3 regions of the Pantoea sp. SGAir0215 genome follow, and region 2 is predicted to be linked to each of the others. Evidence: predicted binding sites of a transcription regulator. Region 2 holds the regulator's gene; each other region holds the start of a gene.
What was found. Region 2 encodes sigma-54, which starts transcription at its own class of promoters, with help from an activator protein. Its sites were predicted from a motif close to GTTGGCACANNTTTCGCTNT; they were not measured.

Region 1 (2,273 bases), 850 kb from region 2:
TTGCTGAGGTTATTAACCTCAGCACCTTCCTCCCCGCTGAAAGTACTTTACAACCCGAAGGCCTTCTTCATACACGCGGCATGGCTGCATCAGGCTTGCGCCCATTGTGCAATATTCCCCACTGCTGCCTCCCGTAGGAGTCTGGACCGTGTCTCAGTTCCAGTGTGGCTGGTCATCCTCTCAGACCAGCTAGGGATCGTCGCCTAGGTGGGCCGTTACCCCGCCTACAAGCTAATCCCATCTGGGCACATCCGATGGTGTGAGGCCCGAAGGTCCCCCACTTTGGTCTTGCGACGTTATGCGGTATTAGCTACCGTTTCCAGTAGTTATCCCCCTCCATCGGGCAGTTTCCCAGACATTACTCACCCGTCCGCCACTCGTCACCCGAGGAGCAAGCTCCTCTGTGCTACCGTCCGACTTGCATGTGTTAGGCCTGCCGCCAGCGTTCAATCTGAGCCATGATCAAACTCTTCAATTTAAAGTTTGATTTGCTGCAACCAGTGCAGCGGTGCTCAAGGAAAACGTCGTAATGAATTTCAATACGTGTTCACTCTTAAGACTTGATATTTTTTTGCGTCCGGAGACGCGGATATCAATCCTGCGAGTGCCCACACAGATTGTCTGATAAATTGTTAAAGAGCAGTGCAACCAGCGGGTTAACCGTCTGTTGCGAGGTGGCGTATATTACGCTTTCCTCTTTCAGAGTCAACCTCTTTTTCAGAAGTTTTTCTCCGGCGGCTCAGTTGCCTGACCCTCTCAACACCGCATTCCGTAAGCCGTTGTGCCGTGTCGATGGAGGCGCATTATAGGGATCCGAATGAATTGCACAACCCTTTTTTTGGATCTTTTTACTGACTGCCGAGAAAACATTCATATTGATTAGATCACCAACGATCCGGCACAAAATCCCCTTGCCAGTTGGTCAGAATCGCATCAGGCTGCCAGTAAACTCAGTAAAAGGAGAACAAAATGACTGTAGCGTTACGCCCTTACAAACATCTTTTCCCAAAATTGGGTCTGCGCGTCATGGTTGATCCCACCAGCGTGGTAGCGGGTGACGTCATTATGGAAGATGATGTAGGTATCTGGCCGTTAGTCGCTATTCGTGGCGATGTGAACCAGGTGCATATTGGTGCCCGAACCAATATTCAGGATGGCAGCGTCCTGCATGTCACGCATAAATCAGAGGCCAACCCTGCCGGTTTTTCTCTGATAATTGGGGAAGACGTAACGGTTGGGCATAAAGCGATGCTGCATGGCTGCACGATAGGCAATCGCGTACTGGTTGGAATGGGCTCAATCGTACTGGATGGCGTCATTGTTGAAGACGACGTTATGATTGGTGCCGGGAGCCTGGTTCCCCCCGGCAAACGACTGGAAAGTGGCTATCTGTATGTCGGGAGCCCGGTCAAACAAATCCGGCCGCTGAATGAAAAAGAAATTGAAGGTCTACTTTACTCTGCCAGCAACTATGTTAACTGGAAGAACGACTATCTGGCCGGAGACAGCCAGACCCATCCTTCATTATCGACCTGATCGTTTCGAATGCAGTCTTCGGCCTGATCTTCCAAATCCCAGCGATGATGGCGAAACAGCGTCATCGCTTCTCCCTCACCGAACTGTTCATTAAGCGCCTCAACACTGATAGCGCAGGTTAAGCCCAACCCGTTTACCAGAACAGGGAAACAAACGGCCCTTAGTTCTGTATTCAGGCTTTCCCGATCAGGAAACTGTATCGCCTGGTTCATGACTGCATCCCGGCTTTTAATGAGGCGATGACCGGTGCGATTTCGGGCATCACCCCGTGCCATAGATGAAAGGCATGCGCGGCCTGACCCACCAGCATCCCCAGCCCGTCAGCAAGATGAGATGAACCGTGCTGCTGACACCAGCGCAGGAAAGGCGTTAAGCCACTCTGATAGAACATATCGTAGCAACGTAGCTCAGCATGAACTAATGAAGGCGGCAACGGCGGTACTTCTCCCTGAATACCACTTGATGTGGCATTAATGACAAGGTCGAAATGTCTATCCACAAGCGCGTCAAACGAACACGCATTAATCGCTCCGCGATGGGCAAACTCTGCGGCCAGAGTCTGCGCATTCAACGCCGTTCGGTTCACGACCGTGATCGTTGCTCCCATTGAAAGCAGAGGGAGAATGACGCCCCGAGCGGCCCCACCTGCCCCCACCAGCAGAAGATGGCTGTCGGGCTTAATCATCCCAAGGCGCTGAAGATCGCTGAGCAGCCCAATACCATCCGTATTGTCGCCA
Region 2 (2,273 bases):
TTGATATGATCAAAGTAGTGTTCCAGTTTGGCAAATTTCGCCGTGACGAATTCACGCAGTGGCTCGGTGATTTCAACATTTTGCCCGGTAAGGTTCAGCTGCATAGGTCTTCCTTCTCTCTGTTAAACCAACTGCTTACGTTGGTTTGAAGGCGGTATGGACAAAGACTCTCGATATTTTGCAACGGTACGACGTGCCACTATGATCCCTTGATCAGATAACATGGAGGTCAGTTTACTGTCACTCAAGGGTTTAGCGGGATTTTCCGCCGAGATTAATTTTTTTACTAGTGCCCGTATCGCAGTAGATGAGGCTTCGCCTCCTCCTTCAGTATTAACATGACTGGAGAAAAAATACTTCAGTTCAAAAATGCCACGCGGGCTGTGAAGATATTTTTGCGTGGTGACGCGGGAAATCGTGGATTCATGCATATCCACCGCCTGGGCAATATCGGCCAGCACCATCGGACGCATAAACTCTTCGCCCTGCTCAAAAAAGGCCTGTTGCTGTTCAACAATGCAGCGTGAGACTTTTAACAGCGTCTCATTGCGACTTTCCAGACTTTTGATCAGCCAGCGCGCCTCCTGCAAATTACTGCGGATAAACTGACTGTCACTGTCATTACGCGCAGCACCGCCCATGGCGGCATAGTGCTGGTTGATTTTAAGCCGCGGCAGACTGTCGGTATTAAGTTCTACCGTCCAGCGCGTCGCAACTTTACGGACCAGCACATCAGGAATAACGTATTCAGGCTCGCCAGTATTGATCGACTGGCCCGGACGTGGATCGAGCGACTGAATCAGCAGCATTGCCTCTTTCAGTACGTCTTCCTTTAAACGCGTGACGCGCATCAGGCTGCGGAAATCATGGTTGGCCAGCAGATCAAGATGATGGCTGACGATCAGGCGGGCTTCAGAGAGCGTTGGCGTTTCAGGCGCATACTGCGACAACTGTACCAGCAGGCAATCACGCAAATCACGTGCACCTACGCCGATCGGATCAAAATGTTGAATGCGCTTTAAAACGGCCTCAACTTCGTCCATTTCCAGCTCATCATCGCCGATACTGTCGAGAATGTCTTCAAGCGAAACGGTAAGATAACCCGTATCGTCAATGGCATCGACGATAGACGTCGCGATCGCCCGATCGGTATCGCTAAACGGCGTCAGCTCAACCTGCCACATCAGATAATCTTGCAGCGACTGGGTGGTTTCGCCCTGGTAGATGGGCAGTTCGTCATCCTGATAGTCCGTACCGGTTCCTGATGGCGTTCCCGCGGTATAGATTTCATCCCAGGTCGCGTCGAGCGGCAGCTCTTCGGGCATATCCTTTTGTTCCAGCGCTTCACGCGTATCAAGTCCCGCTTCGCCTTCCTGATACTCTTTTGCGTCTATTTCTTCATGCTGTTCAGTCTGTTCAAGCAGGGGATTACTTTCCAGGGCCAGCTGTAGCTCTTGCTGAAGTTCAAGCGTAGAAAGCTGCAACAGACGTATCGCCTGTTGCAGTTGTGGGGTCATCGCCAGTTGCTGGCTGAGCCGGAGTTGTAAACCTTGCTTCATAGACAGGATGAATATTCCCGGGTAACCATCAGTATTAACGACACCTTATCAGAGTCTGAACTCTTCACCCAAATAAACACGTTTAACCTGCTCATCTGCAAGGACTTCATTCGGCGTACCGTGAGCAATCAGGTTGCCCTGGCTGACAATATAGGCCCGTTCACAGACCGCCAGCGTTTCACGCACGTTGTGGTCAGTGATTAACACGCCAAGCCCACTGTCGCGCAGATGTTCAATAATCTTTTTGATATCAATAACGGAAATCGGGTCAACACCGGCAAAAGGCTCATCCAGCAGAATGAATTTGGGATTTGCGGCCAGCGCACGGGCAATTTCCACACGGCGACGTTCACCGCCCGACAGTGACTGTCCCATATTGTCGCGCAGATGTGCAATATGGAACTCATCCATGAGCTCATTCGCCCGATCCTGTCGCTGTTCTTCGGTTAAATCATCACGAATTTGCAGCACGGCCATCAGGTTGTCGTAAACGCTCAGACGCCGGAAGATTGACGCTTCCTGGGGCAGGTAGCCGATACCGCGACGCGCACGCGCGTGGAGCGGCAGAATACTGATGTCTTCATCGTCGATGACAATGCGGCCCGCATCGCGCGGAACAATCCCGACCACCATATAGAAGGTGGTGGTTTTACCGGCACCGTTTGGGCCGAGCAGGCCGACGATTTCACCGGATTTTACCTGCAGACTGACGTC
Region 3 (2,273 bases), 600 kb from region 2:
AATGAACCGCTGATCGAACTGACCACCCAGCAGTCGATGCTGCAACAGGCGGTCGTGGCGGGCGAACGTATTTTTGAACTCATGGATGCGCCACAGCAGCATTACGGTCATGACGATCGGCCTCTGCAATCGGGACGTATTACGCTGGAGAACCTGAGCTTTGCCTACCGGGACGATCGTGAGGTGCTGAGTAATATTGATCTCGACGTGCCTTCGCGGGGCTTTGTCGCCCTGGTGGGACATACCGGCAGCGGCAAGAGCACACTGGCAAATTTGCTGATGGGCTATTACCCCGCCACGCGCGGCGAGGTGCGCCTGGACGATCGTCCGCTTAACCAGTATTCCCATGAGGCACTGCGTCGCGGTATCGCGATGGTACAGCAGGATCCGGTGGTGCTGGCCGACACGCTGTTAGCGAATGTACGGCTGGGTCGGGATATCAGTGAAGAGGCGGTCTGGTCAGTACTTGAACAGGTACAGCTGGCCCCGCTGGCGCGCGCCTTGCCTGACGGTATCCATACCCGACTGGGAGAGCAGGGTAATAATCTCTCGGTAGGGCAGAAACAGTTACTGGCCCTGGCTCGGGTGCTGGTGCAACTGCCGCAGATTTTAATACTGGATGAAGCTACCGCGAATATTGACTCCGGCACGGAGCAGGCGATCCAACACACGCTGCGCACCTTACGTCAATATACGACCCTGGTAGTGATTGCTCACCGCCTTTCCACTATCACCGAGGCCGATACGATTCTGGTTTTGCACCGTGGCCGTGTTGTCGAGCAGGGGAATCATCAGCAGCTGCTGGCCTTGCAGGGCCGTTACTGGCAAATGTACCAGCTGCAGCAGGCAGGTGATCAGCTCGAATCGGATGAGGTGCTGACCAGTGCCGGATGATCTGCACCTTTTTTGCGCATTTTTTCCTTGTTGACCCGTTTGGATGCACGTCTTTGTGCTTAACAGCACCAAAAGCGTGCATCCGCTTCGCTTAGTCATCCCATCACTGCGCCCTGCTTATTTATTCTGCGTTTCCTAACCCTGATTCCATCGCAGCCTGAAAAGTGATTTTGCCCACTGATTATATCTGGCACAGGCTTTGCTTAACTCTCTCCGTGTCCATGAGACCGACCTATTTTAATCCTTAAGGAGAGGCTATGAAGCTGGTTACCGTCGTGATTAAGCCGTTCAAGCTGGAAGATGTGCGAGAAGCATTGTCTTCAATTGGTATTCAGGGACTGACCGTCTCCGAAGTTAAAGGTTTTGGGCGTCAGAAAGGACATGCTGAACTCTATCGCGGGGCGGAATACAGCGTAAATTTTCTGCCGAAAGTAAAAATTGATATCGCCATTGCCGATGACCAACTGGACGAAGTAGTGGACGTAATCAGTAAAGCGGCTTACACCGGAAAAATTGGCGACGGCAAGATTTTCGTTGCTGAACTGCAGCGCGTGATTCGCATACGTACCGGCGAAACCGACGAAGCCGCACTGTAAACAAGACTCAGTAATGTGATGGGATGGAAAAAAATGAATAAAATGCTGACCAAGTTGGGCCTGACCAGCCTGGCAATGTTACCGTCGCTGGCGATGGCGGCACCTGCCGTAGCGGACAAAGCCGACAACGCCTTTATGATGATTTGCACCGCACTGGTGCTGTTTATGTCAATTCCTGGGATTGCACTGTTTTACGGCGGCCTGATCCGCAGTAAAAACGTGCTGTCGATGCTCACACAGGTTGCGGTGACCTTCTCGCTGGTGTGCGTACTGTGGGTGGTTTATGGCTACTCACTGGCCTTCAGCGAAGGCAATGCCTTCTTTGGCAGCTTCAACTGGGCCATGCTGAAAAACATTGCACTGACCGCCGTCATGGGCACCTTTTATCAGTATATTCACGTCGCGTTCCAGGCATCCTTTGCCTGTATCACCGTCGGTCTGGTCGTCGGTGCGCTGGCGGAACGTATCCGTTTCTCCGCGGTGCTGATTTTTGTCGGTGTCTGGCTGACCCTGGCTTATCTTCCCATTGCGCATATGGTCTGGGCGGGCGGCTTACTGGCTCAGGATGGCGCACTGGACTTCGCGGGCGGCACGGTGGTGCACATTAACGCTGCGGTAGCCGGTCTGGTTGGTGCTTACCTGGTGGGCAAACGTGCCGGTTTTGGCAAAGAAGCATTCAAACCACACAACCTGCCGATGGTGTTCACCGGTACTGCGATTCTGTATGTTGGCTGGTTTGGTTTTAACGCCGGTTCAGCTTCCGCTGCGAATGAAATTGCTGCT

Region 1: C1N64_RS01040 (gamma carbonic anhydrase family protein) is a predicted target of sigma-54. The motif match lies at 674-693, and genes of this name have one in related genera.
Region 3: glnK (P-II family nitrogen regulator) is a predicted target of sigma-54. The motif match lies at 1,081-1,100, and genes of this name have one in related genera.

What each region holds. Positions count from the first base shown of each region.
Region 1 is NZ_CP028031.1:208,064-210,336, forward strand. It holds rRNA gene C1N64_RS01035 (16S ribosomal RNA) at 1-478, opposite strand, end outside; gene C1N64_RS01040 (gamma carbonic anhydrase family protein) at 970-1,536, shown strand; gene C1N64_RS01045 (DUF1488 family protein) at 1,491-1,748, opposite strand; gene aroE (shikimate dehydrogenase) at 1,745-2,273, opposite strand, start outside.
Region 2 is NZ_CP028031.1:1,060,550-1,062,822, forward strand. It holds gene hpf (ribosome hibernation promoting factor) at 1-104, opposite strand, end outside; gene rpoN (RNA polymerase factor sigma-54) at 123-1,559, opposite strand; gene lptB (LPS export ABC transporter ATP-binding protein) at 1,608-2,273, opposite strand, start outside.
Region 3 is NZ_CP028031.1:1,660,689-1,662,961, forward strand. It holds gene C1N64_RS07750 (SmdB family multidrug efflux ABC transporter permease/ATP-binding protein) at 1-894, shown strand, start outside; gene glnK (P-II family nitrogen regulator) at 1,152-1,490, shown strand; gene amtB (ammonium transporter AmtB) at 1,524-2,273, shown strand, end outside.